Regions from separate parts of the Shewanella decolorationis genome, predicted to be linked through region 2. Evidence: riboswitches for the same ligand, from Rfam matches in the RefSeq annotation. Region 2 holds a riboswitch; the other holds the start of a gene.

Region 1 (16,399 bases), 2.3 Mb from region 2:
GGCTGCTGGCAAAATCGCCGGCCACCTGCGCCACACGTCCTGCTTCTTGGGCGTAGAGCAGGCCATCATTACCTTGGATATTGCTGGCTAGTTTGTCGATATCCGCCATGGGCGTTGCGGTATTGAGCTGTTGTTTTATCGGTGCAATTTGTGCCGGATAATTAATAAAAATACTGTTATAGGCACAGCCGCTCGAGCCTAAGATGGCGGCGAGCATTAGCGTGCTAAGTGTGGGTTTAATAAAAGAGTATATGAAGGTGGTTTTCATGCCTGTGGTTTACCTTCTTGCCATTAGTTTTTGTTCTGGCATTTGAGAGCGTTCAAGCAAAGTGATCCCTTGTAGATGATCAAACTCATGTTGGAAAATACGAGCGATAAAACCTGTTAACTCAGTCTGTTGCCAGTGTCCTGCAAGATCTTGATAGCGCACGACAATCGTCTGGTGGCGCCAAATAGTAAACCTTTGTTCTGGGACAGATAAACAACCTTCCTCCCCCTTCTCAAGTAGTAAAGATCTCAACACTATCTGTGGATTAACCACCACGACAGGGTCCATTAGCGGTGCATCGGGATAACGCTCGTTTGGCCGGGATGCCATAATAAACAGGGCGAGTGGGCTATGGACTTGAGGAGCGGCAATTCCGACACCTTTTGCCTCAACCATGCTTGCAACCATTTGCGATGCTAAATGACTGAGCTTTTCATCAAAGTCGCGTACTTCATCCGCCTGCTTTTTTAAAATGGCTTCACCCACCAAGGCTATTGGTAGTGGCTGATTGGGGGCTGGTAACATCTCATCTTTAAACATCGCATTCCCTGGATATTTAGTGGTCATAGTGTCGTTAATGGATTGGATTATCCGTTATTGAATTAGTAATGTGGCGGTGGTGTTTCTTCTGCTTGGGTCGCAATATTACTGGGCTCCATCGCCTTTAACTTACCAATCAATAACTGAATTTGATGTTGCTGATTGGCAATAAGCTGGTTCAGCTTAATAACCTCTTGGTTTAACTCTTCGACCGTGAGCTCTTGAAAAGCCAATTTCATTTGCAGCTCTTCAATCTGTTCTTGTACGCCTTGCATGACTAACCTCTACTCCTGCCAAGTCTCAACTAGGCCTTGGCTACTGATACTAACCACTTTATTGGTATCTCGAATTGCCACAGAGTATACAACGGCTCCTCGGTTTTGGCTGTTTTTAGTCAGCGCAATTTGCCACTTAGCAATAGGTTTACCCGTTTGACGTTGCCAGAGTATGACTTCACGCGCGGGCGTGCCTGTAATCAGTTGAGTGTCTTGCTTGGCAAAGCGTACCGCTGAAAAGGTCATTTGGCGACGGTTAATTGCTAATTGATTTAAAACATTACCGCTATTGTTGTCCCAAATTTTGGCCTCGTTGGTACTGCCATTGGTAAAGCTTAAACTGCCGCTGTCGTTGAGAGCCACTTTAGTCACTCGGCTACCTATATTCCAAGTGTGGATAGGCTGGCCGGTTTGCGCTTGCCACAGGATAGCCTGCATATCGTTGGCGCCTGAGAGGGCAATACGGCCATCGGCGGAAAGCGCAACCGTATTCACTCGTTCCTTGTGGCCTAAGAATTTAATCAATGCTGTCTTAGTGGCATTGAGTGACATTACGCTGCCATCGTTTAAGCCAATCAGTAAGGCGCCATTATTCGCCACAGCCACACTCTCACCCGAGGCGGGCAGTGACCACCATCCAAGGGATTTGCCGTCGGCTATTGTCCATAGGGCAACTGAATCCCGGCTTAACGATGCGGCGAACTCACCGTTAGGCGAAATCGCGGTGGCCGTGACGCCAGTGTTGAGATCGCCATGTACCCATTGGTATTTGAGGCTATGAGTGGTTAAGTCCCAACATTGGACTCCCTGGCTTTGGGTGGCCACAATGGCAACAGTGCCATCACTCGAGAGACTCGCACTGTATGATGGCTCCTTTGAAACCACACGAATATCATCGGCTTTTGGCTGACATGCCGTTAAAAAAAGTGTGCAAATTACCAGCAGTAGGGTTTTCTTCATGAACTTGCTCCTAAAGTTGGTGTCTCTAGTCCGGTAGAGTGAAATTAATCACAGTTAACCCATAAAGAATCTAGTTGGTATAACCCAGATAACTAGTATAAAGTTGTCGCGCTTAGGTTATTGTAACCGCTTGAGGATGCTGAGGAAGCTTTAATGAAATCGATTTATAAATTATCGTTAGTTGCATTGGCTGTTATTGGCCTATCTGCTTGTAATCAAGAAGAAAAAGCAACAAATGCAAGCACAAATGTTGAATTAACGACTGAAGCACAAAAAGAAGCCTACAGTGTGGGCGCTTCAATCGGTCGTTATATGTCTGGCCATATCAAAGAGCAAGAAGAATTAGGCCTGCCAGTTGATCGTACTTTGATCGTAACGGGTTTTACTAACGGTTTGAATGATCAACTGAAATTAACCGAAGAAGAAATGCAAACTATTCTTCAAGGCTTAGACAAAAAGTTAAACGACAAGCGTACAGAACAAGCTAAAGCCATTGCGGCTAAAAACCTTGAGGATGGTAAAAAGTTCCTCGAGGAAAACAAAGCTAAGCCTGGCGTAGTAACCACTGAGTCTGGCCTACAATATGAAGTGTTAACTCCTGGTTCTGGTGACAAGCCAGCGGCTGAAGACACTGTAGAAGTGGATTATGTAGGTACTCTGCTTGATGGCACTGAGTTTGATAGCTCTTACAAGCGTGGTCAGTCGGCTAAGTTCCCATTAAACCGCGTTATTCCTGGTTGGACTGAAGGTGTACAGTTAATGCCTGTTGGCGCTAAGTACAAGTTCGTTATTCCTTCAGAGTTAGCGTACGGTGAGCGTGATAACGGTACTATTCCACCAAACTCAACGCTGATTTTTGAAGTTGAGCTGAAGTCTATTGAGAAAGCACAGCCAGCAGCTGCGGCTGAGCCTGCTAAAAAGTAATTGACAGTGATAACAACTTAACTCTGCTTAAGTTTTGCACTCATAGAATACCGCCCATTCAGGGCGGTATTTTTTTGCAATAAAAATGGCAATAAAGATGCCTGAAGAGTGCTGTTATCGATACAAACAAAACCATGGGGAGACTTGTTTAAGTGTTTTACATCATCTCGCAAACGACCAACGGCTAGGCTTTTTAAATCAAACCAGTGTTTAAAAGACGGATAAAGGGTATTATTTTGGTGACGAATAATATTTCAAAATAATGATCAAATAATTAAGTTTTAAATAAATTGCCATAATTTAAATTATCAAAAGCTCTTATTTTATTCGGGATGCCATACTTAAAAATATCATTAAAATATCATATTAATTTTTTGTTTGTTATTTGTGCAGGTTGTTTGGTTTGACTAAGTTGCTGTCTCTCTCTTACTTATTGTTTTATTGTTGTTTAATACTTTTGTTTTATCTGACTGTTCTCTATATGAGACAGTTGTGGCTGTAAAATTACATTTCCATCAATATGTTATCCGTGGATAGTGAGATCTTGCCCCCTTTTTTTAGCCCTACAACTCTGGAATAATCCGCCCGCACGTTAATAAAAATTAGCGGCAATATTATAATAATGGGGTTGTTGATATGGATAATGTTAATAAATTAACGGCTATTTCTTTAGCTGTTGCGGCTGCTTTGCCTATGATGGCAAGTGCTGATGTGATGATCACTGAATACGTAGAAGGTAGCTCAAACAACAAGGCTATCGAATTGTACAACAGCGGTGATACCGCAATTGATCTCACTGGTTATAAACTCGTTCGCTATAAAGACGGCGCAACCGATGCGCTGGATATGCAAGTATTAGATGGACAAAGCATCGCGCCTAAAGCGACTAAAGTTATTCTTAACTCAAGTGGTGCCATTACTCTCCCTCAAGGTGTCGATAGTTTTTCGGGCGCTTTAAGTTTTAACGGTGGTGATGCGGTTGCCTTAGTTAAAGATGGTGCGGTAGTTGATATTATTGGTGATGTACCAACGCCGACTGGTTGGGGCCTCGATGTCACTCTGCAGCGTAAACTCGATTCATTAGTCGCTAATACTGTCTTTAATCCTGCCCAATGGGAACAATTACCTAAGGACACCTTCACCGGTTTAGGTTCGCTAGAAGGTGCAGCAGAGCCAGAAACACCAGTCTTTAGCTGCAGCGGCGCGAAAATCGTCCCTATTTATCAAGTCCAAGGCGCGGGTGAGTCTAGCCCTTATGTTCCAGCTGGCGCATTCGAGTCTGAAACTGAAGTGACTGTTCGCGGTGTAGTGACTGCCCGTGGCGAGAGCTTATTCAAAGGTTTCTACCTTCAAGAAGTGAAGGGCGATAACTCGCCATACACCTCAGACGGTGTGTTCGTGTTTTTAGGTGAGAATCCACCAGAAGCGATTCAACCTGGGGTTGAGGTCTGCGTTCAGGGTAAGGTGAAGGAATACTTCGGCTTAACCCAAATCGATATCAAAACCGACAAGAAATTCGAAGTCGGTACCAAGGGCGAAGTCCCTGCTGCTGCGCCATTCTATGTTGCTGATGGCGAAACCTTAGCGCAGGCATTAGAGCGCTACGAAGGCATGAACGTGAAACTGGATGCGGGTAGCGATCTGAAGATCAGTCGTACCTTCAGCTACGATTATGCTGGCCGTCGTAATAATATGCTGGTGTCTTACAAAGCGCCGTTGATGAAGCCAACTCAGCTTTATCCTGCATTATCTCCAGAAGCGACTGCTTTAGTTAAATCTAACCTTGAAAATCAGTTGTTTATCGAGTCTGACTACAAGCCTGCCGATGGTGTTATCCCTTACTTCCCTGATTTTAACGTCGAAACCGGTTATATCCGTGTGGGTGACCAACTGACTAATCTTGAAGGGGTGATTGGTTATAGCTACGGTGCTTACCGTTTAGTGGCTACTAACACCATTACCGCTGGTGACTTTATCCGCGGTGACGATAGAACTGACGCACCTTCGGTTGCAACTAAGGGCGATATCCGTGTTGCTAGCTTTAACGTACTGAACTTCTTCAACGATGTTGTCGGTGGTGACACTAATCCATCGGGCAGTAACCGCGGCGCTTTGACCGAAGAGGAAATGTTACTGCAACGCGCGAAAATCGTTAGCGCTATCACCGCCATGAACGCCGATATCGTAGGTTTAATGGAAATCGCTAACAACGGCTTTGGTGAAAAGAGCGCAATTAAGAACTTAGTTGATGCCTTAAACGAGAAGCAAACTGCTGAAAACGCTTATAGTTTCGTTGAAATCACCGATGAAGATAAATACGACGGTAAGTACTTCGGTAGCGATGCCATTACTGTGGGTATGCTCTACCGCGCAGGCAAAGTGAGCTTAGCGGGTGCGGCTCGTACTATTGATACGCCAGAACAACACGCTAGCGCTGGCAGTGTGACTCGCACTAAAGACGGTAAAACTGAGACCAACCCAGGTAACGATGCTTATCAACGTCACAGCTTAGCGCAAACCTTTAAGATCCATGATGAAAACTTAACCGTTGTGGTTAACCATCTAAAATCTAAAGGTTCAGGCTGTCTAGAAGATTGGGTCAACTTCGAAGAGTCAGTCGATCCTGCCGATCAACAGGGCAAGTGTAACGCCTTCCGCGTGTCAGCGGCTAAAGTGCTTGGCGAAGCTTTGAAAGATGTTAAAGGCGATCTGCTGGTGATTGGCGATATGAATGCCTACGGCATGGAAGATCCTATCCGCGTATTGACCGACTACGATGCGAGCAAGTCTGACAGAGATATTATGACCGCCTCTTGGACCACCTTAAATGGCAAAGTGTTTGAGCGCCAAGGCAGCAAGATTGAGAAGGGCTATGGCCTAGTTAACCTCAATACTAAGGCTCACGGCGCTGGTACTTACTCATACAGCTACAACGGTGAGTTAGGTAACCTCGACCATGCCTTAGCAAATACTAGTCTTGCTAAGCGTTTAGTGGATATCGAAGATTGGCATATCAACTCGGTTGAATCTAACTTGTTCGAATACGGCAAAAAATTCTCTGGCGCACTGGCCAAATCTGAGAATGCTTTCTCAGCCTCTGACCATGACCCAGTGATTGTGGCATTAAGCTACCCTGCGCCTGTTGAGCCACCAAAACCTGAGCCAAAACCCAAGGATGATGGTGGTGCATTAGGATACTTAGGCTTAGCCTTGCTATCGCTATTCGGCCTGCAACGCCGTCGCCGTTAATCGAGAGTTTACATGCTCACGGCTAAGTTTGTGAGCTAAACTCAGAGCTAAGGGATGGTTTTACCATCCCTTTTTTATGGCTCGAATCGGGTTTAATTCGTCAATTGGAGAAGAGAAGATGGCGACTGGCTCCAACCCTTCTATTGGTGTAGTAAAGGCACCTCTGTGGTTCTATTTTGTCGCACTGATCAGTTTGTTATGGAACATCATGGGCTTATTGGCGTTTGTTATTCAAATGACCATCACCCCCGAAGCCATGGCGCAGATGAGCCCTGACCAAATAAAGCTCTATGAATCGACACCCGCTTGGCTCAACTTTGTGTTTGGTTTTGCGGTGGTTTCTGGTGTTATCGGTTGTCTGTTGTTACTCATTAAAAAGGCCTTCTCTTATAAAGTGTTACTCGCGTCTCTCGTCGCCGTATTGGTGCAGATGGGCTATGTCTTTGGGATCCAGCAGGCGGCAGCGGTATTAGGCAGCGATGCTCTTGTGATGCCGAGCGTAGTAATCCTATGGGGGCTGTTTTTAGTCTGGTTTAGTCGTTTGGCTGTCACAAAGCATTGGTTAACTTAGGCGTAGCGTCTCCTTGCCGTCTTATACTGATTAAGCCAATGCGTTTGTGTTGAACTTCAGTCACTTCTTAGTAAACTGCTAGCTGGTTTTCTTTACTAGGATGTTGAAATGAGTATTTGGTTTAGACCAGTAACCTTAGAGGATTGTGCCCGTTTAGATGCTGGTATGGGGGGCAAAGGCACCTTGATGCAGACCCTAGGGATTGAGATCAGCGAGATTGGCGATGACTATATGAAGGCGACTATGCCAGCCACGCCCGCCGTACATAATCCCTTAGGCATTGTCCATGGCGGCGCGAACGTAGCATTAGCCGAAACGGTTGCAAGCTATGCGGCAAACTTTGCGGTGGATTTCGAGCAATATTATTGTGTTGGACAAGAGATTAACGCCAACCATTTACGCGCTTCGCGTAATGGTGTGCTAACCGCAACGGCAAAACCTATTCACCTAGGGAAACGCAGTTCGGTGTGGGAAATCTTAATCCATAATAGTGCAGGGGAGTTGACCTGTATTTCACGGATGACGGCGGCAGTCGTTAAACGCTAATCTGGCTCAACCAACCTGTTTCTGTTGTATCAATCGATAAAAAGGATGTGATATGGATAGTGCAATGATGTGGGAATGGGTTGGTTATTTAGCGTCTGTGGTGGTAGCCATCTCTTTGATGATGTCTGACATCAAAAAATTACGTTGGTTGAATTTGTTTGGTGCGATGCTTTTTGTTGCCTATGGGATAGCGATACAAGCTTACCCGGTGGCGGCTGTTAACTTTTTTATTGTGTTAATCGATATCTATTATTTGGTCGTCATCTATCGTGAGCAGGCGGCTTCTGCCAGCGATTAATATTTATGTCTTTGAATCAATGTAAGTATTCTTAGCTTGTTTTAAGTTCGAGTTTTCATTTTTGCCAAGTTGATTCGTTTCACATCGGGCATAATCTTTATTCTGTTGCAGGCTCTTTCATCACATTCGGGGAGTGAGCGTTACTCCCCCGAATGCTCTAAATACTCTCTATTAATCTAAAATGTAGATTGTTTGAATCTGTATTAATCGTTTTATTCAATTTTAATTTTTCTCTATTCTAATCCCATCGACAAAACGTCGTCCGCCAAGGAGATAAGCCATGGCTACTATTTTCGATTTAATTGAATCTTGGATTAATACCAGAAAAGACTAAGGAGCAAGATATGAGTCAACAGTATTTAACTAGCCAAAGCGGTTCCCCGATTGCTGACGATCAAAACTCGTTATCAGCGGGTGAGCGTGGTCCTTTACTACTGCAAGATTGGCATTTAATTGAAAAGCTCGCACATTTTAACCGTGAGCGTATCCCTGAGCGTGTTGTGCATGCCAAAGGCACAGGTGTATACGGTACTTTCACCCTGACCAAAGACTTAAGCGAATACACCATTGCTGACCATTTTAACGGTGTTGGTAAGCAAACTGAAACCTTCGTGCGCTTCTCTACCGTAGGCGGTGAAATGGGCTCTGCCGATGCCGAGCGTGATCCCCGTGGTTTTGGTCTGCGCTTCTATACCGCCCGTGGTAATCACGATATCGTGGGTAACAACACGCCGACTTTCTTCCTGCGAGACGGGATTAAGTTTCCAGACTTTATCCATACCCAAAAGCGTAACCCATTGACGAACCTTAAAGATCCACAAGCTATGTGGGACTTCTGGTCATTAAACCCTGAAGCCATGCACCAAGTGACGATTCTGATGTCTGACCGTGGTATTCCGGCAAACTACCGCCAAATGCATGGTTATGGTTCGCATACTTTCTCGTTTTGGAATGCTAAAGGTGAGCGTTTCTGGGTGAAGTTCCACTTCAAATCGCAGCAAGGTGTGGTGAACTTAACCAACGAGCAAGCCGATAAGTTAAAGGGTATTGACCCTGACTCATCCCAGCGCGATATGGTAGTGGCAGTGACCGATGGCAACTTCCCACGTTGGACAGTGAACGTGCAGATCATGCCTGAGGCCGATGCAAATACTTACCATATCAACCCATTCGATTTAACTAAGGTGTGGCCACATGGCGATTACCCGTTAATTGAAATTGGTGTGTTAGAGCTAAATCGTTTACCGCAAAACTACTTTGCCGAAGTCGAGCAAGTGGCATTAGCACCGAGCAACTTAGTACCAGGTGTAGGCGCATCGCCAGATAAGATGTTACAGGCACGTTTATTCGCCTATGCCGATGCGCAGCGTTATCGTATTGGGGCGAACTACAACCAGTTACCAGTAAACTGCCCACATGCGACTAAAGCCAATCACCACCAACGTGCTGGCGCTATGGCGGGAACGCAATGCCCTTACCACGGTAGCCAAACCGGTGGCGATGCCGCGGCTAACTATGGTCCAAACAGCACAGCGGGAGCTTTAGTTGAACCGGCTAACTTTGCCGAGCCACCACTGCGTTTAGATGGCGAAGCAGCGCGTTACAGCCGTTACAATCAGGATGATTACACGCAAGCGGGTAACCTGTATCGCATCTTCAGCGAAGCTGAGAAAGCGCGCTTAGTGGAAACGATTTCAGGCTCACTGCGTCAAGCGAGTTTGGATGTGCAGCAACGTATGCTGGCGCATTTCCATAAGGCCGATGCGGATTACGGTCAACGGATCCAAACTGCACTCGGGTTATAAGCTTAATTAACCGATAAAAAGGCCAGTGTTATCACTGGCCTTTTGGTTTATCTTCATTTTATCAACTAGTTAACCATAAAGGTTGCAACGCCGAGCAGGGCGAATAAAATCGCGCAGCCCCGGTGGATCCACTTCATTGGTAGTTTTTCGGCACTAAAATGCCCTGCAATAACCACTGGGACGTTCGCCAGCAACATACCTAAAGTGGTACCTGCAACCACCATGGCTAAGGCATCGTATTTAGCGGCTAACACGACAGTCGCGATCTGAGTCTTGTCGCCCATTTCGGCAATAAAGAACAGAATAAAGGTCGCGATAAAAGGCCCCATCTTATAGAAGCGGCTTTCTTCGGCGTCCACTTTATCGGGGATTAACACCCATAGCGCAATCGCAAAGAAGGAAGCGGCAACCAAGTAGCGTGCAACATCTGGGCTTACCCAGTTAATCGCCCATTGCCCAAGCCAAGCGGCGGCAAAATGATTAAACAGAGTCGAGAGTAAAATTCCCAAGATAATCGCGGTTTTATTTTTAAATCTTGCAGCGAGCAATAGGGCAAGCAGTTGAGTTTTATCGCCAATCTCGGCGATGGCAACCGTAAAGGTTGAGGCGAGTAACGCTTCCAAGTGTGATCCTTTTAGGGGTGGTTTTTGACATAAGCACAATAGACCGTCCACCCCTAGGTGCGGTTACTGTGCTCAGGTCTTGCAGGACAAATCGATGATTTGCTGTGAACACCATGGCATGCTGCCAAGTATGTTGATGTTCACCCTGAATATCGATGGCTCGAAATCCAGTTAGCTACTCCCCCGAAGCGAGGAGGGCATTATACCCAAGTAAGAGTCTGTTTCAAGGTTAAACTCGTCAAGCTGAATAGCATAAAATCTGACAGGTGCCAAAAAATTACCGCCGAACATTCTGTAATCAATTGAATTTAAAGGTTTTAATTTTTGACAACGTTGTCTTTTATTGTTAGGTTAACCCTGTCTTAATTTTAAGTTACATATTGTTAACTTGAATTAAGATCCACCGTATTTGGCAAACTAATTGAAAAATTAGGACGCAAAGCCTCCGGTCTAAGGTTGTAAAGGGATGTTGTAACTAAGATAGCGGGGTTGCCTCAGAATTGAGCCGATGCTTTCAATTCTTTGAAAAATAAACGGCTTTGCTTAATGCTGTTTTGCCCAAATACCACTTTTATACCTATGCCAATCTCGTTGAGAAAGGCACCCTACGGAGTACATTAAAGTGGAACATCAAACTGCTTTTTCACCAATGACAAACGCTAAACTCAAATTAAGTCTTATTGCCTTAGCTTTAAGCGCCACGAGTGCGCTCGTCAGCCAAACGGCGTCGGCCCACGGTTATGTAGTATCACCAGAGTCACGCTCGTACGCCTGTAAAACTGGCAGCAATTTAAACTGTGGCGCCATTCAATGGGAGCCGCAAAGTGTTGAAGGTCCATCAGGTTTTCCTGAATCAGGCCCGGCAGACGGTAAAATTGCCAGCGCAGCCAACGGGGCGTTTTCTCCCTTGGATGAGCAGAGCCCAACTCGTTGGTCTAAGCGCGATATCAAAGCGGGTTGGAATGACTTTTCTTGGCAGTTTACCGCTAACCATGTGACCCGCAATTGGCGTTACTATTTAACTCGCCAAGGTTGGGATCAAAACCAAGCGTTGAGTCGAGCAAGCTTTGACTTAGCCCCCTTCTGTGTGGTCGACGGTGGCATGGTGCAACCGCCTAAGTTAGTGACACATAACTGTTATGTGCCTGAAGACAGAACCGGTTATCACGTGATTTTGGCCGTGTGGGAAGTGGGTGACACCACTAACAGCTTCTACAATGCCATTGATGTGAATTTTAGTTCAGGTCCTGTTGTACCCGGTGAATGGGCCGATATTGGTGATATCAATCCGTCACTCGATCTTAAGGCGGGTGATAAGGTGATGACGCGGGTGTTTGACGCCAACGGTGAGCAAACTGCCAAGCAAACTCAGATAACCATTGCCGATGCCACCCAAGGCGCCAAGCAAAATTGGCCATTCCTGTTAGCCAGTGCCATTAATGCCCAGCAGCCACAACTTAAGGCTGGTCAGAAGAATGCTACCGGGGTGATCTCGCCCGTTTACGGTAAAAATGAGATTTATTCCGCGCCAAATTCGGGGCTAGAGCGAGTGGAGGTGAGCTTTGATATTGCGCCTGCGCCGGGCAATCAGCTCGATGTTACGTCACTGGCCGATGACTACACTATTGTCGATGGTGCCGCAAAGGTCAGTTTCGATGTTAGCACTAATACCGATATGCAGGTCTCGGCGTACCTGTTTAGCCACGATGGCACGGCAGCAGGATATGTGACGCAAGCGGTCAATAATACGAGCGCGAGTCTAGTGCTTGATGTTGTCGCGCCAAAGGCGGGCCATTATCACTTACAGGTGAAGGGCGAGCCTAAGCAAGGTGAGGTTATCCAGCAAAACTTCGATCTGTTCTTAAAAGATCAAGCCACTGCTCCCGATGCCGACTTTGTCTTCCCCGAGGGCATTAAAAACTATGTCGCGGGTACCAAAGTACTGCAACCTAAAACCGGCAAAGTCTACCAATGTAAACCTTGGCCCTATAGCGGTTATTGCGTGCAATGGTCGCCAACGGCAACCGGATTCGAACCGGGTGTCGGCGACTCTTGGACTATGGCTTGGACTGAACTGTAACCTGTTAACAGGGAATGAGGGATTGTGAGTCGTGTTACTCCGCGACATTGAGCAATCCCATGATCCCCGTGAGCGAATCGCAAAGCCAATAGATAAACCCTGCAATGCCACAGGTGTTGCAGGGTTTATTGTTTTGATAACAGATCCGCCTCGATTTTTTATCTTTTACTCACATTTCCCCTTCGGATAGCCAAAGCGATGTCATCTTTGTCTATAACTGGCTTGCCCGCTGGGATAGGCTCTGTTAATGTCCCTAGCTATCTTCTATTACGCGCGATGTCGCTGCTTTGCTAAGGCAATCACGGTTGAAATTAATGTCACTTTTCTGCAAACGATTTAGTTAGCCTCAATGGCGACTGGGTTGAAATATTCAAAAGCTATTGGGGCCAATTGATCTGCTCTTTGAGATCGGATTGGATGCTTTAAGTTTAGTGACGCTTTCGTTTGAGATTGTTGTTGGCTTAATCACAGAGTGCGCAAGGCTTTATCCTTCAAATCTACTCAAAAAACCTTAAAAAATAATAATTAATACTTGAACAGGATAATTGTGTGAATTCAAAAATGTTAGGCTCGATAGCCATTGTCGCGGGGACCGCAATTGGCGCGGGAATGTTAGCCTTACCCTTAGCCACGGCCGCTTTAGGCATGGTGCCAGCCATTTTGTTAATGGTGGTAATTTGGGGTTTGTCAGCCTATACCTCATTGTTAATGCTTGAGATTAACCTGCGCTCCGGCGTCGGTGATAACGTCCATGCCATCACGGGCAAACTCCTCGGTAAGAAAGGCCAAATGGTGCAAGGCGCCTCCTTTCTCAGCTTACTCTTTGCCTTAACGGCGGCGTATTTGACAGGCGGCTCATCGCTGTTAGTGCTTAAAGCCAAAAATATGTTTGATCTCGTGTTAGACAACCAGCTGGCGGTGGTGCTGTTTACCTTAGTGCTGGGTGGATTTGCGGCCTTAGGTGTGGCTTGGGTCGATAAAGCATCGCGTTTCTTGTTTTCACTGATGATTTTATTACTGATTGTGGTTGTGCTGTTTTTGTTACCAGAAGTCAGTATCTCGAGTATGGCAACCAGTGCGGTGGCCGAGTCCATGACCAGCAGTTGGATGGCGGCGATTCCTGTGGTGTTTACCTCCTTTGGTTTCCACGTGTGTATCGCGACCTTAGTGCGTTATTTAGATGGCGATGCTGTGTCGCTGCGCAAAGTATTGCTAATTGGTTCAACCATTCCACTCGCGTGTTATATCTTCTGGTTAGTGGTGACCTTAGGCACAGTGGGGGGCACCGAAATCAGCAGCTTTAATGGCTCTTTACCTGCGCTTATCAGTGCATTACAAGAGATTGCCCACACGCCTTGGATCAGCAAGTGTATTTCGCTGTTTGCGGATTTAGCCTTAATCACCTCTTTCCTCGGGGTAACCTTAAGCCTGTACGATTTTGTGGCCGAACTGACCCGCGCGAAGAAGACCTTCCTCGGCCGCGCCCAAACTTGGTTATTAACCTTTGTGCCACCGCTGTTATGTGCGCTCTATGTCCCCGAAGGTTTTGTTGCCGTATTAGGGTTCGCCGCTGTGCCGCTGGTGGTGATGATTATCTTCCTGCCGATTGTGATGGCACTGCGTCAGCGCCAAACTGCGCCGCAGGGATACCAAGTGTCTGGCGGGGCATTTACCCTCGGCATTGCCGGTCTGCTAGGCGCGGTGATTATCGGCGCTCAGTTATTTGTCGCGCTGTAAGCTAAAGTCATTTTGCGTACTTAAGTAGGTAAATGATGGTGAATGTATTTGCTTTGTAAGCGAGTTTTTCAAACTCTGTTATTGAGTGCATGCGATATGCTAAAGTCAGGCCCTGTGCCTGACTTTTTGCTTTTTAGCATTAATCAAAGCGGCATGTTATCCCAATAAATATAAGAAATGGCCTCGCAAGCGCTCGGCTTTCTTCACCTAAAACGGACTTAAGATAATGAAAAAATGGTTACTCTCAGTTGCCGTGGCGGCGAGTTTTGCCTCCCATGCCGATGAAGGTATGTGGCAGCCACACCAATTGCCCGCAATGGCCGATGAGCTGAAAGCGAAAGGCTTAGAGATTGATGCGAAATCGATTTCCAAACTGACCGAATTCCCCATGAATGCCGTGATCAGCCTAGGTGGCTGTACGGCATCCTTTGTATCGCCAAAAGGCTTAGTGGTGACAAACCATCACTGTGCCTATGGTTCGATTCAATATAACTCGACTGCAGAGAAAAACCTGTTGCAGGACGGTTTCTTAGCTAAAACCTTTGCCGATGAATTACCCGCAGCGCCAGGTTCTCGCGTTTATGTTACCGAAGAGGTGACCAATGTGACTGAGCGCGTCAACGCTGGGCTTGAAAACAAAGCGGGCCGTGAGTTTTATCAAGGTGTTGAGAACCAAGAAAAAGCACTCGTTGCCGAGTGTGAAAAGGACGAAGGCTACCGCTGCCAAGTGTATAGCTTCCACGGTGGCTTAGAATATTATCTGGTAAAACAGTTAGAAATCCGCGACGTACGTTTAGTCTATAACCCTGCGGGCAGCGTTGGTAAATACGGCGGCGATGTCGATAACTGGATGTGGCCGCGCCACACGGGTGACTTTTCCTTCTACCGCGCCTATGTGTCTAAAACCGGTAAACCTGCCGAATTTAGCGCCGACAACGTGCCGTACGAGCCTAAGAGCTTCTTAAAAGTTTCGGCCAAAGGCGTGAGTGAAGGGGATTTTGTGATGGTGGCGGGTTACCCCGGCCGTACCAACAGATACCGCACCGCGAACGAAGTGCAAAATCAGTTCGAATGGGCTTACCCAGAAGGCAAGATGCTTCGCGAACGTTTTATTGAAATCATCAAAGAAACGGCGCCAGAAGGCAGCGACGAGCGCATTAAGTACGAGAGCCAAATCGCTGGCTTAGCGAACTACGCTAAAAACTTCACCTCGATGATTGAGTTTTATGGCAAATCCACCATGTTAGCCGACCGCAAGGCCCGTGAAGCCGAGCTCGCCGCATGGATTGCTAAAGACAGCAGCCGCGAAGCCAAATACGGTAAAACCTTAAGTGAATTAGACGCGCTGATCGCCAAGAGCAAAGCCCATCAAGAACGGGATATGATTTTAAGCTACATTGGCAACACTACTATGGTGCCAACGGCGACCAATCTGTACCGTTTAGCCCATGAGAAGCAACTGCCTGATATGCAACGCGAACCCGGCTTCCAAGACCGTGATATGACGCGTTTCAAGGCGAGCATGGAACGTATCGATCGCCGTTATGCGCCAAGTGTAGATAAGGCCGTACTCTTGGATATGCTTAAACGTTATGCCGCGTTACCTGAGGCGCAGCGCTTACCAGCTATGGATAAAGCCTTTGGTATCGATAAAAAGGTTAACGAAGCTAAACTGGCGAAAACATTAGATAAAATGTACGCCAAAACCGAGCTGGGTAACAAAGATGTGCGTTTAGCATGGATGGAAAAATCCGTTGATGACTTCAAAGCCTCTAAGGATCCTTTTATTCAATTCGCCGTGGCCATGTATGACACCAACATGAGCGAAGAGAAGAAAGAGAAAGAGTTAGATGGCGAGCTGATGAAAGTACGTCCGCAATATATGGATGCCATCATCGCCTATAACCGTGAGCAAGGTAAGCCAGTGTACGCCGATGCGAACTCTAGCCTGCGGGTGACCGTTGGCCATGTTAAAGGTTATGAACCTAAAGATGGTTTAGTGGCTAAGCCCTTTACTCGCCTCGAAGGCATAGTGCAAAAAGACACTGGCGTTGACCCATTCGATGCGCCGAAAAAGCAGTTAGAGCTTATCAAGCAGAAGCAATACGGTGATTTCTATGTGAAAGCCATCGATTCTGTGCCAGTAAACTTCCTGTCGACCTTAGACACCACTGGCGGTAACTCTGGCTCTCCAACCCTAAACGGCCGCGCCGAGTTAGTGGGTTTACTGTTCGATGGCGTATATGAAAGCATCATCGGTGACTGGGCGTACGACGACAACATCAACCGCTCAATCCAAGTCGATAGCCGTTATATGCTGTGGGTGATGAAGTATTTAGATAATGCCGACAACCTGTTAGCCGAGATGGAAATCGTTAAGTAATCCATCACCGCATCGCACTGATGTTGCGAATATGATTGCTAAGCTGCTTATGCCATATGAGTTACGTGATAAATAGGTAGCGATCGCAAGACAATAAAAAGCGATAAACCAATGTGGTTTATCGCTTTTTTGTATGTAAT
Region 2 (16,399 bases):
AGGATTGGCCGGATTTCAGCTTTTCCCACATCTCTTTAAAGGCGTCACTAGGCATATCTGGGTGACGCACTTTGTTGTGGGGATAGCCAATTAATTCTTCGACACTATAACCTGATACTTCTGCAAAACGTTGATTAACGTAGGTAATAATCCCACGGGTATCAGTGGTAGAAATTAACTCGTCTTGTGGTTTTAGGCGGATTTCTTGTGCATTGCTATGGATATGGCTGTTTTTACTGCGGATAGGGTTACTCTGGCTCATTTAGTGTGTCCATTCAGGGCCGATACGACTTTTAGGGTAAATATAATGGGTAGAACAGGTGCCAGCTCTCATGGGGGCGGGCTGATTATGTGATAATGGTATCATTTTTGTGTGGGTATTGGAGAGCGGTTTTTTAGCTTTACCCGCAACCAAAGTAATGTTTTATTGCTTTTATAAGGTTTTGCAAATATTAGTTTTTTTATTGTTGGTTAAACGAGTTTTTATCCTGCCTTTCACCAAATTTAGTGTGATATCTACTTTAGTGTTAGCGGTTTTTCTTAAGGTAAAAATAACCTTAGATTCACAACGCGTCCTGAAATTTTTTACTAAGCTCATTAACATATTGGTTTGCGGTTTTTATTTGGTTTGTACAAGACAAAATGTTATCAGATAGAGATGTTAGAGAGTTCTAAAGGTAAGGCGATTAAGGGTTTTAGACTTACTCACAAGCTAGCATTGGATTGCAAAAGGATTTTTATGGCTAGAGCAGAGCCGAGAGAGTTTACCCGATATACATCTGGTCTTTCCCACTGGCGCAGAGTGATTTTTAAACGGTTATTTGGTTTTCTTGCGATCCTGTGTGTGCCTGTGTATTTCACCAGTGTTTATCTTTGTATTGCTGCCAATTTATGGGGCATGGCGATTTTTGATACCTTTGCATATTTGTTATTAGTCTTATTGCTTTTTTATCCTCATGTTTCTGATCGGCTTAGATTTAGTTTAGGATGTTTGCTTGCCTATGCCATTGGTGTTGGCTTTCTTATTGCGATAGGGCCGTCAGGCGCTGGATTTTTCTGGCTATTTATTTTCCCTCCGCTGAGTAACATTTTTTTAGGCACTAAGGCGAGCATCTACGCCCAAGTTTTAAATGGTGTGAGCTTAATTTTGATTGGGGTGGCGTATCATTATGAGTGGCTGATTTGGCCCGTCACTCAAGGATATAGCACTGGCATTTTGGTTGTTGTTTCAATCAATTTTCTCGTAACCAATGCCATGGTAACCCTGACTATCGCATATCTCTTAGGCAAGTTAACCTCCTCCCTCGATTCTACTCTGGCTTCTCGGCAAGCGACTGTACTGGGCTTAGCTAAGCTTGCTGAATATCGAGATAATGAAACCGGAGCGCATTTGTTGAGAATGCGGCAATACTCAAAAATGCTCGCTACCCAGCGAATGTTGGCTGACAATCCGCCTCCAGAATTAGATGAAGACTTTATCCAAGATATTAGCTTATCGGCAATTTTGCATGACATAGGCAAAGTTGGCATTGCCGATGCGATTTTGCTAAAACCAGGCCGATTAACACCTGAAGAGTTCGAGCAAATCAAGGCGCACCCCGTGATCGGCGGGCAGGTTCTGGCTAGTTTGTTAGAGTATGCTCCCCAATGCACCTTTATTAAAATGGGTAGGGATATTGCTTCAGGACACCATGAAAAATGGGATGGTAGTGGTTATCCACTTGGATTAAAAGAAGAAAATATTCCCTTATCCGCAAGAATTGTCGCACTTGTCGATGTGTATGATGCATTAACATCGCCACGCTGTTATAAGCGGCCCTTTAGTCATGAAGATGCCAAAGCCATGATTCTTGAGGGGCGAGCCACACATTTTGACCCTGCCTTAGTTGATTGTTTTATGCAAATTCATACTGAGTTTGAGGTGTTGTCAAAAGCGTCGTTACATGATGATCCTCAGTTAACGGTGGCACAACCTAAAACGTTGTAACCTCAATACGCTAAAACAATAAACCCAAGACTGATTGTCTTGGGCTTATGTGGTTTGGGTTTTTAACGATGAGTGATTAAATGGCTTTTGTCGCCTGTTTGAGCCACTCAAGCTCACTGCCCGACATTAATGGCGATAAGGTATTAAACACTTTCTGATGGTAAGCATTAAACCAGTCGATTTCGCCTTGGGTTAACAGGCTCTTATCGATAAGGCGAGCATCCATTGGGATCAGCGTTAAGGCATCGAATTCATACATTTCACGCTCTGCGCCCTTTAAGGCTTCGCAGTGTTGCACTACCACTAGGTTTTCTAAGCGGATCCCAAAACTGTCGGCGCGGTAATAGCCTGGCTCGTTGGATAACACCATGCCAGGCATTAGGGCGATGGCATTGAGGTTTTTACCGATGCGCTGCGGGCCTTCGTGCACGCTGAGGAAATGACCGACGCCGTGGCCAGTGCCGTGGTCGTAATCAAACCCATGTCGCCACAGATATTGGCGGGCGAAGGCATCGAGTTGTTGCCCCGTTGTGCCTTTAGGATAGCGGGCTTGATCTAAGGCGATATGGCCTTTTAATACCAAGGTGACCATTTTCTTCTGTTCATCGGTCACTTTACCAATGGCGATGGTGCGAGTGACATCCGTGGTGCCGTCCAGATACTGAGCGCCAGAATCCACAAGGTAGATGCTGTTCATCGTCATCATCGCAGGCGTACCATTGTTATGGTTGTAGTGGCACATGGCAGCATTGGCGCCTGCGGCAGAAATGGTATCGAAACTTGGCTCGCGATATTGTGGATCTTCGAGGCGGAAGCTTTCTAACTTGTCGGCGAGGGTTGCTTCATCGTGCAGACGATTGGCGGCGACCTCTGCATCGAGCCAAGCGAGGAAACGACTCACGGCCACACCATCACGGATATGGCTGGCGCGCATGCCGGCTAATTCGGCGGCATTTTTCTGTGCCTTAGGCAGGGAGACGGGGTCGATACCAGCAATTAACTTGGCGCCTGCATCGCGGGCCAGATTTTGTGCCCAAGCGTTAGCAGAATTTGGATCGGCGAGCAGTTTCACGCCCTGTAGGCTTGCCAAGGTATCGGCAAGGGAAGCTTCGCTGTTAAAGCTCACACCTGCTCCAACGTGTTCCTCAATGCCTTCAGGGAGTTTGCTTAAATCGGTGAACAGTTGCATATCGCCATTGGCGTGAAGTAGCGCGCAGCCGAGCACTACGGGAAGACGCGGCACATCGTTTCCACGGATATTGAGCAGCCAGCAGAAGGAGTCCAAAGCGGCGATCAGCGCGACATCGGCGCCCGCTTTTTTGACTAATGCGCCAATCTCGGTCCGTTTTTGCAGGCTGGTTTTACCCGCACTCTCATTACTAAATAGCGTGATAGGTGCGCTCGATGGTGCAGGTCGGTTTTGCCAGTGTTTATCAATCGGATTCTGTTCGACAGCAACCAGTTCAATTTGGGCTTTCGCTAATGTCGCTTTGGCGTTTTCAAACCAAGCTAAGGTGTGTAAACGGGCATCAAATCCTACGCGCGCACCAGCGGTTAACGTGTCACATAGCCATTCGATTTGCGGTGTGTCGGTCAGGCTTTCATAACTGAAGAGATTTGCATCCACCTGCAGACGCACTTGCACCGTATAACGACCATCGGTAAAGATGGCGGCTTTGTCTTTTAAGACAATAGCCATGCCCGCAGAGCCAGTAAAATCGGTTGCCCAGTACAGACGCTCGTTATGCTCAGGCACATATTCGCCTAAATACTCATCGGCGCGCGGGATGATAAAGGCATCTAAATTGGCACTGGCGAGTTCACTACGAATGGCGGCAAGACGGTTAGCAATCTTATTAGGCTGTTGGGATGATAACGACATAGGGGCTCCAAATATTGGCATTGGCGGCTGACGTAGGCGGCCAAATTATCCTGCGTAAGGTTGGCGAAAAGGATGCGAATTGGCGGCGATTATCGCAAGCTCTACGCTTAAGATGCAAGGGGATGGAATAAAGGATTTTGTATACAATTTTGTTTTTTAGGCATCACTTAGCGGTAACAAGGTGTGTGATCTTAGGCGAATTCTCAAATTGAAATGTTATCTTTATCACTCAGTTCTTTCGACTAATTCTTACAAATTAGCTACTTAAGTTTTATTCAATCGCTAATATTGGCTCATTATGCTAACATTCGCCATCTCCGCTCGGGGTCAGAGGGGAGCACATGTATCAGTGGAGTTGGCGATGCAAACATTAACAATAGACGTGGGCGGTAGCAAAGCCCTGTTTGAACTTCAACTCAAGGGGCATACAGAACAATATAAAATCCCCACGGGTGAAGGCTTTAAAATTGAAGATTTAAATGATCAAATCGCGGCGCTGGAACGGGATTATGATTTACAGAACTACCATTTAGCGATCGCTGTACCTGGACTCGTACAACAGAATCGTTTGGTGTCCTGTAAATCTCTGCCCGGTCTCAATGGGCTAGATTTTGAAACCGTGAAAACCCAAGGCGAACTTAAGTTTATCTGCAATGATATCGACGCCGGTATGCAGGCAACCTGTGACGAAAAATATGCCTGTGAGCTGTTAGTCATGTGTGGCACTGGAATAGGCATGTCGATCGCGTTGAGCGGCAAGGCTTTTACGGGGGCGACGGGAGTCGCGGGGGAGCTTGGGCATTGCCGGGTGATGACGGAGGCGGGGGAGTTTAGTCTAGAGCAACTCGCCAGCGGTGATTCTATCCGCAGCCGTAAGATTGCTACCGCCGATGATTTATATCTTGCTGGCACTTATCTTGGGATGGGGCTGGCGTGGGCGGTTAATCTGTTTAATCCGAATCGGATTTGGTTAGCAGGCGGCATGATGAATAGTGCGCCGTATTACAAGGGTTGTCTCGATAGTTTAAGACGCATGGCCCTAAGAGCGCCGTTAGCCGAAATGAAGATTAATCGTGTCGATAATATGGAGACCTTAGTCTGCCGTGGCTTATCGGTGATCTTGGCAAGGGATTACTCGAAGGACGCCGCCTAACGGCATTCGATTGAGGTGCGAATAGACCAAGATTAAGGCGTGATAGGTTCGTTCAGGCTATCAATCTTTGCTTGCTGACGCAGATATTGATTCAGATATTGATTCAGATATTGATTCAGATATTGATTCTGATTGGGTCGAGAACAACAGCATGCGGCCATCGAATTTGTGTATGCAGTACACTGTGCATATCACCTTGTTCGATGACCGCATTTTTGTTTACACGAGTTATCAAGGTGTCTTGTATAACCTCTTTCTTAAGAATTTCGATTTTTGTGTTGTTTTTGCTGTTGATTACTCGAGGCGATGATTCGACTCAATTGCATAATCAATCCCTTTAAATACAATTAATTGCTAATTTTTTTGAACTCAATAGTTCTACCTTTCTTTAAAGCCAATCCGGTGTTGATAATCGGTGCAACGGCCTGTTTGTTAATATTTAGTTGCAATTTAACGCTATCTCGGCATATGCTAATTAATGTAATGACAACGTTGTCATTTGTGTAAAAGGCAAACCAATCGAAAGATTGGGACGCAAAGCCTCCGGTCTAAGGGTTCGTTTGTACCTATGATAGCGGGGATACCACAGGTTGTTTCTTCATGCTGCCGTTGTGCGCACATGGTTTTAAGAGTGTTGTTTCCTGTCTACGCTTTGTTTGCCTTATTGATGCCTAACTTACTCAATAGGGAAATCTCATGTTTAAGACTCAAATCTCCACTTCGGCGATGCTGGTGGCCTCGGTGCTGGCATCCGCGGCCAGTTTCCAAGCCTTTGCAGCGCTCCCCGGTAAACCGACCTTAGGTTGGGGGGAAACCAAGTTTGCCATTATCGAGGTGAATCAAGCCGCCTCAGCCTATAACCAATTAGTGACGGTTAAAGATGCCGCCGATGTGTCGGTAAGTTGGAATCTGTGGAATGGCAATGTAGGTGATAAAGCTCAGGTTTTACTCAATGGCAGCCCTGTGTGGGAAGGGCCATCAGGCGCTTCTGGAACCGCAAATTTTAAGGTGAGTAAAGGTGGTCGTTATCAGATGCAAGTGCAACTGTGTAACAGTGACGGTTGTACAAAAAGCGATGCTAAAGAAATCCTCGTTGCTGATACTGATGGCAGCCATCTAGTCCCACTGAATGCGCCTTTAAAGGAAAACAATCGTCCCTACGCGAATAAATCGGGCAAAGTGGTCGGGGGGTATTTCGTAGAGTGGGGCGTTTATGGACGTAAATTCCCTGTCGATAAGATCCCCGCGCAAAACTTAACCCATATTTTATATGGCTTTACCCCGATTTGTGGTGGTAATGGCATCAACGACAGCTTAAAGGAAATCGAAGGCAGCTTTGAAGCATTACAGCGCGCCTGTGCTGGCCGTGCCGATTTTAAAGTGGCGATTCACGACCCTTGGGCGGCGGTGCAAATGCCGCAGGCGGGGGTGAGTGATTACTCCGATCCCTACAAAGGCAACTTCGGCCAATTGATGGCATTAAAGCAAGCCTATCCCGATTTGAAGATCCTCCCGTCCGTTGGCGGCTGGACGCTCTCCGATCCCTTCTACTTTTTAGGGGATAAAACCAAGCGCGACACCTTTGTCGCTTCAGTGAAGGAGTTTTTACAAACTTGGAAGTTCTTCGATGGTGTAGATATTGATTGGGAGTATCCAGGTGGTGGCGGGGCAAACCTCAATTTGGGTAATGCGAATGACGGAGAAACCTATGTCACCCTGATGCGTGAATTGCGGGCGATGCTCGATGAGCTCAGCGCCGAAACTGGACGCAGCTATGAGCTGACGTCGGCCATCAGTGCGGGCGGTGATAAGATTGCTAAGGTCGATTATCAGGCGGCGCAGCAATATGTGGATTACATCTTCCTGATGAGTTACGACTTTAATGGTGGCTGGACTAATACAGAGCTTGGACATCAAACCAATCTCTATGAGGCGAGCTGGGATCCTAATACCCGTTACACCACGGACAAAGGCGTAAAAGCACTGCTCTCTCAAGGGGTGACGCCGGGTAAGATTGTGGTTGGCGCCGCTATGTACGGCCGCGGCTGGACTGGGGTGAATGGCTATAGCGGTAACAATCCTTTTACGGGCACAGCAACGGGCAAAGTGAAGGGCACCTGGGAAGCGGGCGTAGTGGATTATCGCCAGATTGCTAAGGATTATATGGGCGCAGGTTGGAGCTATGCCTATGATGAAACCGCCGAAGCACCATCAGTCTTTAATGCATCTACGGGTGATTTAATTACCTTCGACGATGCTCGTTCTGTTAAAGCCAAGGGCCAATACGTGTTGGCCAATCAGCTCGGTGGTCTGTTCGCGTGGGAACTGGATGCCGATAATGGCGACATACTCAATGCCATGCACGAAGGTCTAGGCCATGGTGAGGGCTCGACGCCACCTGCAAATAAAGCGCCGATTGCCAATGCGGGAGCGGATATCACGGTAACGGGTGCTGCGGATGTGACGCTCAACGGCAGCGAGTCGCGGGATCCTGAAAACGGTACCTTGAGCTATCAATGGAGCCAAGTCTCGGGCCCAACTTTGAGTATCAGTAATGCGGATATGGCCAATGCGCTGGTGCAGCTGAGCGAGGCAGCATCGGATGTGGTGTATGTGTTTAGCCTGCGAGTCACAGATCCTGAAGGATTATCGTCAACCGATACAGTGACTCTCACCCATAAGGCTGAGACGGCAAACCAAGCGCCTGTGGTGATAGTGCCAGCGAACGTGACGGTTGAAGCGGGGCAATCGGTGAGCATTAATGCGACGGCGACCGACGCCGATGGCGACAGCCTCACCTACGCATGGACAGTGCCCAGCGGCGTGGCGGCGAGTGGACAAAACAGTGCCACACTGGTGGTGACGGCGCCAGCTGTTACTCAATTGACCCAATACAGTTTGAGTGTATTGGTCTCCGATGGCGCCTTAGATGCCGGTGCAGCCTTAACCTTAACCGTGACGCCTAAGGCGACGGGTGGTCAATGTGACGCAACTGACCCTAATGCGGCCAACTATCCCGCCTGGAATACGACAAGCATTTACAACACGGGTGATACCGTGAGTTATAACCAACTGGTTTGGAAGGCGAAATACTGGACTCAAGGTAACACACCTTCAAGAACCGCCGACCAATGGCAATTGTTAAGTCAGGTCGAGTTGGGCTGGGATGCGGGTGTTGCCTACAACGGCGGTGCAACCACTAGCTATAAAGGTCGCAAGTGGCAGGCCAAATGGTGGACAAAGGGAGATGTCCCCGGTGTCGCGTCCGTTTGGACTGATATTGGTGCTGCAACATGCCCGTAAGGGATAGCTAGAGCGCCTAAATGGAACAAAGCCATGCAGTGCATGGCTTTGTTTTTAAAATCGAAATTAATTTATCTTTAGCAGTTCAACATCAAAAATCAGTACCGAACCACCGCCAATTTTGCCAGTGCTGCGGTTGCCATAGGCCAGTTCGCTCGGGATAAAGAAGCGGTACTTATCGCCTTCGACCATCAATTGCACGCCTTCGGTCCAACCTGGAATGACACGATTGAGTGGGAAAGCAACAGGTTCACCGCGCTCGACCGAGCTATCAAACACAGTGCCATCAATTAAAGTGCCGTGGTAATGCACAGTCACTGTATCACTCGCCTTAGGATGAACCGTGCCAGAGCCTTGCTGTAACACTTGATACTGCAAACCAGAGGCGGTGGTTTTCACCCCTTCTTGGTTTTTGTTTTGCGCTAAAAACTCATTACCTAAACGGATATTTTCTTGGGCCGCTTTTTGGTTATTCATCGAGGTAAAGAAGTAAAAAATCACCCCAGCAATCACAACAACGGCAAGTAACATTTTCATTTTAAGGAGCACCTCAGTCAATTTTGGCCATGTTATCAGTTTTTTAGCCGAAGTGGCTAGCGCCTCGGTTTGGCGCGGTGCTGGATGATCCGCGTTACATTTTCTCACTGTTTTAAAATGGCCAAAGACTTTATCCCGTTTTAGAGATCGCTTAACCTGTGACATTAGACTCTACAAAAACTCAATAAAAACAGATAAGAAGAATAAACAAGGACAGTCTTATGTTAACCAAAGCGGCAAAACCTCTGGTCAAGCTCGTCGACCGATATTTACCCGACCCTTATATCTTTGTCTTGCTCTTAACCTTAGTGGTGCTGATTTCGGCCGTGGTAGCTGAGCAGAAAACCCCACTCGAAGTCATCAATTACTGGGGTGATGGCTTTTGGGCACTGCTGAGTTTTTCGATGCAGATGCTCTTAGTACTGGTGGCAGGATTTATGCTCGCCAGCTCGCCACCGATTAAGAAATTACTCGATGGCATCGCAGGATTTGCCAAGTCGGCGCCTCAGGCGATTATCTTAGTGACCTTGGTTTCCCTCGCCGCCAGTTGGATTAACTGGGGATTTGGCTTAGTGGTCGGCGCCTTATTCGCTAAGGCCTTAGCGCGTAAAGTGCGTGTAGATTACCGTTTATTGGTTGCCAGTGCTTACTCGGGATTTGTGGTTTGGCATGGCGGCTTAGCGGGCTCGATTCCGCTAACCATTGCCACGGCGGGGCATTTCTCAGAATCACAAATCGGTATTATCCCCACTAGCGAGACCATCTTCGCTAGCTTTAACCTGCTGTTAGTGCTGATTTTGTTTGTGGTGATGCCATTGGTGAACCGCTTTATGTTGCCCGAAGACAAAGACAGCATTTATGTCGACCCTAAGGCGCTTGAGGATGGGGGCGCAGACGATAAAGCGGTACAGTTAACGGCCAATACGACTCGTCCCGCGGATAAATTAGAAAACAGTCGCTTGCTCGGTTGGAGTGTCGGCGGCGCGGGACTCGTTTACTTAGGCTATTACTTTGCGGTGCAGGGTGGCAGCTTAAACCTTAACCTAGTCAACTTCTTATTTTTATTCCTCGCCATAGTGCTGCATCAAACGCCACGCAGTTTATTGCTGAGTCTCAACGAAGCCATTAAAGGCGGCGCGGGTATCGTTATTCAGTTTCCTTTTTACGCTGGCATTATGGCGGTGATGGTGCAATCGGGGTTAGCCCAGAGTATTTCCGAAGGTTTTGTGGCCATCGCCAGCGCCGAAAGCCTGCCATTTTGGAGCTTTATCAGTGCAGGGATTGTGAATATTTTCGTGCCTTCGGGGGGCGGACAATGGGCGGTGCAGGCGCCGATTATGTTACCTGCGGCCGAAGCCTTGGGCGCCGATGTGGCACGTGTTGCTATGGCAGTGGCTTGGGGTGATGCGTGGACCAATCTTATCCAGCCTTTCTGGGCGCTGCCTGTGTTAGCGATCGCCGGATTAAAGGCGAGGGATATCATGGGGTTCTGTTTAATGCAGTTGCTGATAACCGGGGTGATTATCAGTATCGCCCTAAGCTGGTTTTAAGCGAAAGCTTACGGTTTTGATAAAGGGCAATCTCACTTGCCCTTTATTTTTATCCTCTTCTTTATTCTCTTTTTTAGCCACTTCACCCCTAAATGCTTTAACACGTTAAGGTTTTAGTGTTTTGACGCAGCTTAAAACCATTTCTGCGGATAGGGGCGTCGACACAGCAGATTATGATACAGCCAGCCAAAGGATAGGATCAGCACTAGACCACTGGCGACCGGCGAATATAAAAAGTCCCACCCTTGCGCGGTCAGCATAATAACTAGCGGGTTTGCTCCAGCAGGAGGATGCACTGTGTGGGTCAGCATCATCAATGCGATTCCCGCCCCTACGGCCAACCCTAAACTCAGCGGCGAGACGCCCACACTGTGGAGGATGATAAGTCCCATCAGACTAGTGAGTAGGTGGCCGCAGACAATGTTTCTTGGCTGCGCCAATGGGCTATCGGGAAGGGCAAATAAAATCACCATAGTGGCGCCAAAAGGGGCCATCAGCCACAACAGGTGCGAACTCATTTGCTCCAAGCTTGCTAAGGCACTGATACATAACATGGCACCTATGCCTGCGAGCAGTGCCGATTTTAATTGCTGTTGGCTTATCACTTTCATTATCTGTCCTTTGAGCCCAACTTGGCTATCGCGCAAGGGCTATGGTTTATATGGTGAATATCAATGGCTGCGGCTTTGGGAGGGCAGTGTTGAGTTGCCCGTTGACTCTATCCCAGTGGCCGCGTTGCACTTAATTGTGTTGAATCTTTAACGGGTAGACCAGTCTGTCTACCCAGTATCATTGCATGAGTAGACTAAGTTGTCTACCTGTGAGAAGATACGTTTAAATCCTAATTGCAGAGGAAGGCGATATGCCGCAACCCGAAGTGTTGTCAGATATGCCCTTAGATAAACGTCAACAGCTCATCAGCACGGCATTTAAACTGTTTTATTTTCAGAGCGTACATGGGGTAGGCATTAACCAGATTTTGCAGGAGTCGGCGATTGCCAAAAAAACCTTGTACCATCATTTTGCCAGTAAGGATGAGTTGGTCGAAGCTGTGGTGCTGTACCGCGACCAAGTGTTTTATCAATGGTTAAGCGAGCGAGTGCAGGCGGCCGAGACGGGTAAGGCGGGGATCCGCGCGTTATTTATGGCGCTCGATGACTGGTTTAATCAAAGAGTGCCGCAGTTGTGTGAGTTTCGGGGCTGTTTTTTTATTAATGTGAGTGCCGAATTTACCGATGCCAGCCATCCAGTGCATCGTTTGTGCGCCGAGCATAAACAGCGGGTGGCAGATTTAATCGATCAGCAAGTGGCAGCCTTGGGCTTGTCCGAGGCAAAAGCGGCTTATCTTGTCGATACCCTATGCCTATTGAAGGAAGGCGCCATAGTGTCGGCGCAGCTGCGCGGCGACACAGGTGCTGCCATGCAAGCGTTAAAAGCTATCGAGCAATTGATTGAAATAGAAACACATTAGCGTGACTGTTAAATCAATCTATCCATGAAACCCGTTTGGATCCCATAACCCAGCAGGGCTAAGTTGGTCACGACCGTAAGCCAAAACAGTTGGCGAAAGGCGGCTTTGACCGATTTATGCCGTAGTAGCTGCTGGGCAAACAGTGCGCCGGGCCACCCACCGAGGAGAGACATTAAATGCAGGGTGCTTTCCTTGGTGCGCCAGCGGCCTTTACGCGCCGCCGATTTGTCGAAGGCGTAGGCGATAAAGGTGGATAAACTCAGCAGCAGATATAAACCCACAATCGCGATGGGCAGCATATGCCACCAAGCTGCGCCGATTAGCATCGCCAGAAAAACCAGCGCTAATAACAAAGGCATCGAACTCTGACGCGAGCGCGCGGCTCTGGGCTTAGCGGCTCTTGATTCTGTGGCTCTAGATTGAGTCACTCTACTTTGAGTCGCTTTTCGTTCATGTACTGGAGCGGACGGCGTTTTATTGGCTCTTTTGTTGTTCATTGTTCGAGTTCAAATGGCTACTAGCGTTGATGGACTTAAAGGCGAGCTGGCGCCAGAGTTTTTCGAGTGGCCCTTGGTGAAAGTAGCGTAAATACAAGCTTGCCAGTAGCAATTGTAGCAGCGAGTAACCCAGCGCTATCGCCATATAACCGCCCCTGTCGAGGGTTAATAGTAACTCGGGGGCGAAGTGGCGAAAGATAAACACACCGACAATGGATTGCAATATATACAAACTAAAGGCGAGTTTGCCGACATTTTGCAAAGGTCTTAGCACTGTCGAGCGGTTTTGGCAGATTTTAACCAATATATGAATGTAAATCAGTGCGGTAGGGATAGCACTTAGCATGACTATGATGTCCGAAAACATCACCAGTATTGGGTTTTGAGTTAATCCCAGCAGGCTATCTAGGGTGGAGAGCACTAAGCTGGCTAAAACCAGCTTAATTAAGGTGTTTCGCTCAAACCCCTGCTCGAAGCTACCTTGGCGATAGAGCGCCATCCCGAGCAGCATCAACCCACCCGTGAACCACATTAAGGTGAAGGGAATGACCAGCGCCATGTAGCCGACCTGCATAACATGCAGGAACAGTTGATTAGGGTAACTTGCTGTCCAAGCACTGTATTGCTCGGCGAATAAGGGCGATTCGCGGGTAAAGAGTTCGTCACTGCCCATGATGCTGATTAAGCAGATAACCACTAACGAACTGAAAATAAAAATATTGGCCTTACGTTTTAACTCGGCGATGCTGGCATCTCGGTAGCAGAGTGCTAAAAAACCGCTGATCCCATAGGTCAGTAAAATATCACCGGGCCAGATAATGATGCCGTGGATCAGGCCAAAGACAATCAACCATTTCAAGCGTGAGCGCAGCAGCGAATAGGCCGCTAAGCCTTTATCGCTAAATCGTTGGTACTGAATATAAAGCCCAACGCCAAATAAGATGGAAAACAAGCTGATAAAGCGCCCTTCAATAAAGAAATTGCTAAAGGCTTCTAGCACTTGATCTGAGAGTAATGGGATTTGATGGGGTGCATAGCCATAAAAGCTTATCCCCATAAAATAGATATTCATAAAAAATATTCCCAATACCGCTAGCCCACGTATGGCATCGAGGTTGGCATTACGTTCAGTTGGGATAGGCTGATGGGGCGTGTGAGTCGCATCGACGGGATTTCCCCAAGGATCCTGGGCAGCTTGAGTGATAGGTTTGATAGCAGGCATCCTTTTGCTATTAGGGATAATAAACCGAGTCAGCTCGGCGAGATTGAGTTGATAATACAAGGCGCTAGCTTAACAGGCGCTCAAACCAAAGAACACTCAACGACATAAAGCGTTAGGCGCGTGAACCGCTTCGGAAGATATTGGCTATTCGCCAATATCTTCGTTCCACAGTTGTGGCTTGGCGGCGATAAAATCGCGCATTAACTGTTTGCACTCGTGATTGTCTACCACAGTCACCTCAACTCCGCGGGACTGCACATAGGCTTCAGGCCCTTGAAAGGTGACATTTTCACCGACCACCACCTTAGGGATGCCGTAGAGTAATATTGCCCCACTACACATATCGCAGGGGGAGAGAGTCGAATAAAGTGTGGCCTTTTGATAATCGGCGGCGGTTAGTCTGCCGGCATTTTCGAGGCAATCCATTTCGGCGTGCAGCACGGCGCTGCCTTGTTGCACGCGTTTGTTATGGCCGCGGGCGACAATTTTTCCGTCGATCACTAATACTGAGCCAATGGGGATACCGCCTTCGGCTAATCCTTGTTTGGCCTCATCAATGGCGGCATGTAAAAATTCATCCATTTCGTTCCCCTATCTTAGGTTGTTTGGCTTAGCATAGCAGCCTGCAAGCGTTGAGCAAGACAACCTAAGTGGTGATTTCGATTGATGATTAAGCTTGGTTTACTTCTGTGGCTTTTCTGAAATCCATAACTTGATATGTCCCTTCACGACCACAACACCTTGGGTGTCGTAGGCGGTTACAGGCACCAACATATCGCCGGGCGCCCACTGCTCTGGCGTGACTTCGGCAACACATAAAATATCACTGCCCGCCTTGGCGGTGTAATCGAGGCTCATGCCCTTAGGGATCCAACGCAGATGGGCTGGAATCGATGCTTCGGCCATCACGCCCATCGCCATTTCTAAGCCGTTACAGATGGCGATAACATGCACGGTTTTTATATGGTTATGAACGGCATGACGTTTTTTAATCAGGCAAGCGCAGCGGTTAAGGCGTAATTCAGTGATCAGTGGTTTGATGGTGCCAAAATAAGGCGCCATGCGTGATACCATGATGGAAAAGATTTTTTGGCCAAAGGGTAAGCCTTGGGTTTTATGGTAGAGCGCGAGAACCTTATTGGGCTTAGCGTTTGGGGTTTGTGCGTTAGGGCTCATGGTTATCCTTCATCGGAGTGCAAACTTAAGGTGTTAGTCTTGGGCCGCTGATATTTTTAATGCTTAGCGGCGTGCCTGTTTCTTTCTGGTCGGATGAGTGTAACATTGGGATAACATTAAATGCCAGTCGGCCGAATTAAGTAAACTTCATTTCGCGGTTTTTACGCTAACACCGTATAATCACGACAAATTTGTCATCAATGACACGTCATAATGATTTAACTACAAGGACTCACAGTGAAATATTTGCTGACCTATTTTAAGGGAATGGCCATGGGGGCCGCCGATGTGGTGCCTGGGGTTTCGGGTGGCACTATCGCCTTTATCACCGGTATTCTCGATACCCTGCTCGAAAGCGTTAAACGTATTAATCCGTCCCTTTGGGGCGTGATTAAGTCGCAGGGGATTAAAGGCGCCTTTGAACATATTAATGGTGGATTTTTACTGAGCCTATTAGCGGGCATCCTGACCAGTATTTTTACCTTCGCTAAACTGATTTCTTGGTTGCTGGTGGCACATCCCATTCCGATTTGGTCATTCTTCTTTGGCCTCATCATCATCTCTGTGGTGCACATGCTTAAACAGGTGAGCGGTTTTACGCTGGCGCGTTTGGGATTATTTGCCTTAGGGGTTTTGGCTGCTTGGGTGATCACTGTACTGAACCCTGTATCGGTCGAGGCCAGCTATTTAAATATTTTCTTCGGCGGTGCGATTGCCATTTGTGCCATGGTATTACCGGGAATTTCGGGCAGTTTTATCTTATTGCTGCTCGGCTTATATCCAGTGGTACTCGCGGCGGCAAAAAATATCCAAATCGATATCTTGGCCTGTTTTGCCGTTGGCGCTTTACTGGGAATTTTAAGCTTTAGCCATTTACTCTCGGCCTTGCTGCGTAAATACCATGATGCGACCGTAGTATTTCTCACGGGCTTGATGCTCGGCACCTTAGGTAAAATTTGGCCTTGGAAACAAACCTTAACCTGGCGTACTAACTCCCACGGTGAACAAGTGCCGTTATTGGAGCAAAATATTTCGCCGCTGAATTTTGAACAAGTGACGGGCCAACCTTCACAGCTGATGTTAGCTGTTGTGTGTATGTTGGCGGCCATCGCCTTAGTTTGGGGTTTAGAGAAGGTCGGCAAACGGGATTAAGCCAATCCTGTGGATGATATAAATAAAAGCAGCGATATTCGCTGCTTTTATGTTTTAAGGCCGATGGAATGTACTCGACTTTTGGGCAATGTTATTTTGCTGGTCCGTTAAGTTACAATCGCGCCTCAGAGTGCAAGCAGTCGATGTTGTGCATCCGTTTAAACTCAGTGAGAGTTTGCAGTTACGATAAGGATATAGTTGTGGAAAAAAAACAGGTCCCCTGGGTTGGCGTGGCGCTAGCCATTTTTGCCTTAGGTCATGTGGTTAACTTAATCATAGATAAGCAAGATTCTGAAATATCCCCAGAGTTAAAGCAGCAAATTTCTGACACTATTCAGGCTCACAGAACACCCGCTTTCGCGAATAATGTCTTGATTGATGAGCCAACCCCCCCTGAGATTGCTGAGACTTCGTCCAAAATCCCTATGCCTGCAGAATTAGCCGATGTGAGTCAAATCTACAGCAATCT

Evidence for each region. A riboswitch is a leader RNA that binds a small molecule or an ion and turns the genes downstream of it on or off. The one in region 2 is predicted to bind cyclic di-GMP.
Region 1: another riboswitch for cyclic di-GMP. It lies ahead of gbpA (N-acetylglucosamine-binding protein GbpA); the one in region 2 lies ahead of EYR25_RS14405 (glycosyl hydrolase family 18 protein).

Annotation. Positions count from the first base shown of each region.
Region 1 is NZ_CP037898.1:801,581-817,979, forward strand. Features, by position in the region: gene EYR25_RS03530 (COG3014 family protein) at 1-268, opposite strand, end outside; gene def (peptide deformylase) at 278-808, opposite strand; gene EYR25_RS03540 (SlyX family protein) at 871-1,083, opposite strand; gene EYR25_RS03545 (WD40 repeat domain-containing protein) at 1,093-2,043, opposite strand; gene fkpA (FKBP-type peptidyl-prolyl cis-trans isomerase) at 2,197-2,967, shown strand; gene exeM (extracellular exonuclease ExeM) at 3,604-6,216, shown strand; gene EYR25_RS03560 (hypothetical protein) at 6,335-6,787, shown strand; gene EYR25_RS03565 (PaaI family thioesterase) at 6,896-7,333, shown strand; gene EYR25_RS03570 (YgjV family protein) at 7,386-7,631, shown strand; gene katB (catalase KatB) at 7,976-9,436, shown strand; gene EYR25_RS03580 (TMEM165/GDT1 family protein) at 9,502-10,059, opposite strand; yybP-ykoY riboswitch at 10,145-10,248, opposite strand; cyclic di-GMP riboswitch class I at 10,461-10,556, shown strand; gene gbpA (N-acetylglucosamine-binding protein GbpA) at 10,709-12,139, shown strand; gene EYR25_RS03590 (aromatic amino acid transport family protein) at 12,701-13,876, shown strand; gene EYR25_RS03595 (S46 family peptidase) at 14,103-16,259, shown strand.
Region 2 is NZ_CP037898.1:3,206,376-3,222,774, reverse strand. Features, by position in the region: gene EYR25_RS14425 (methyl-accepting chemotaxis protein) at 1-262, opposite strand, end outside; gene EYR25_RS14420 (HD domain-containing phosphohydrolase) at 740-1,987, shown strand; gene EYR25_RS14415 (aminopeptidase P family protein) at 2,064-3,869, opposite strand; gene EYR25_RS14410 (ROK family protein) at 4,231-5,022, shown strand; cyclic di-GMP riboswitch class I at 5,522-5,610, shown strand; gene EYR25_RS14405 (glycosyl hydrolase family 18 protein) at 5,719-8,325, shown strand; gene bamJ (BamJ family beta-barrel-assembly machinery protein) at 8,392-8,862, opposite strand; gene EYR25_RS14395 (short-chain fatty acid transporter) at 9,084-10,412, shown strand; gene EYR25_RS14390 (HPP family protein) at 10,544-11,023, opposite strand; gene EYR25_RS14385 (TetR/AcrR family transcriptional regulator) at 11,275-11,883, shown strand; gene EYR25_RS14380 (DUF1294 domain-containing protein) at 11,892-12,242, opposite strand; gene EYR25_RS14375 (DUF418 domain-containing protein) at 12,358-13,602, opposite strand; gene EYR25_RS14370 (nucleoside deaminase) at 13,747-14,184, opposite strand; gene EYR25_RS14365 (hotdog fold domain-containing protein) at 14,284-14,778, opposite strand; gene EYR25_RS14360 (polyprenyl-phosphate transporter) at 15,016-15,930, shown strand; gene EYR25_RS14355 (RCC1 domain-containing protein) at 16,131-16,399, shown strand, end outside.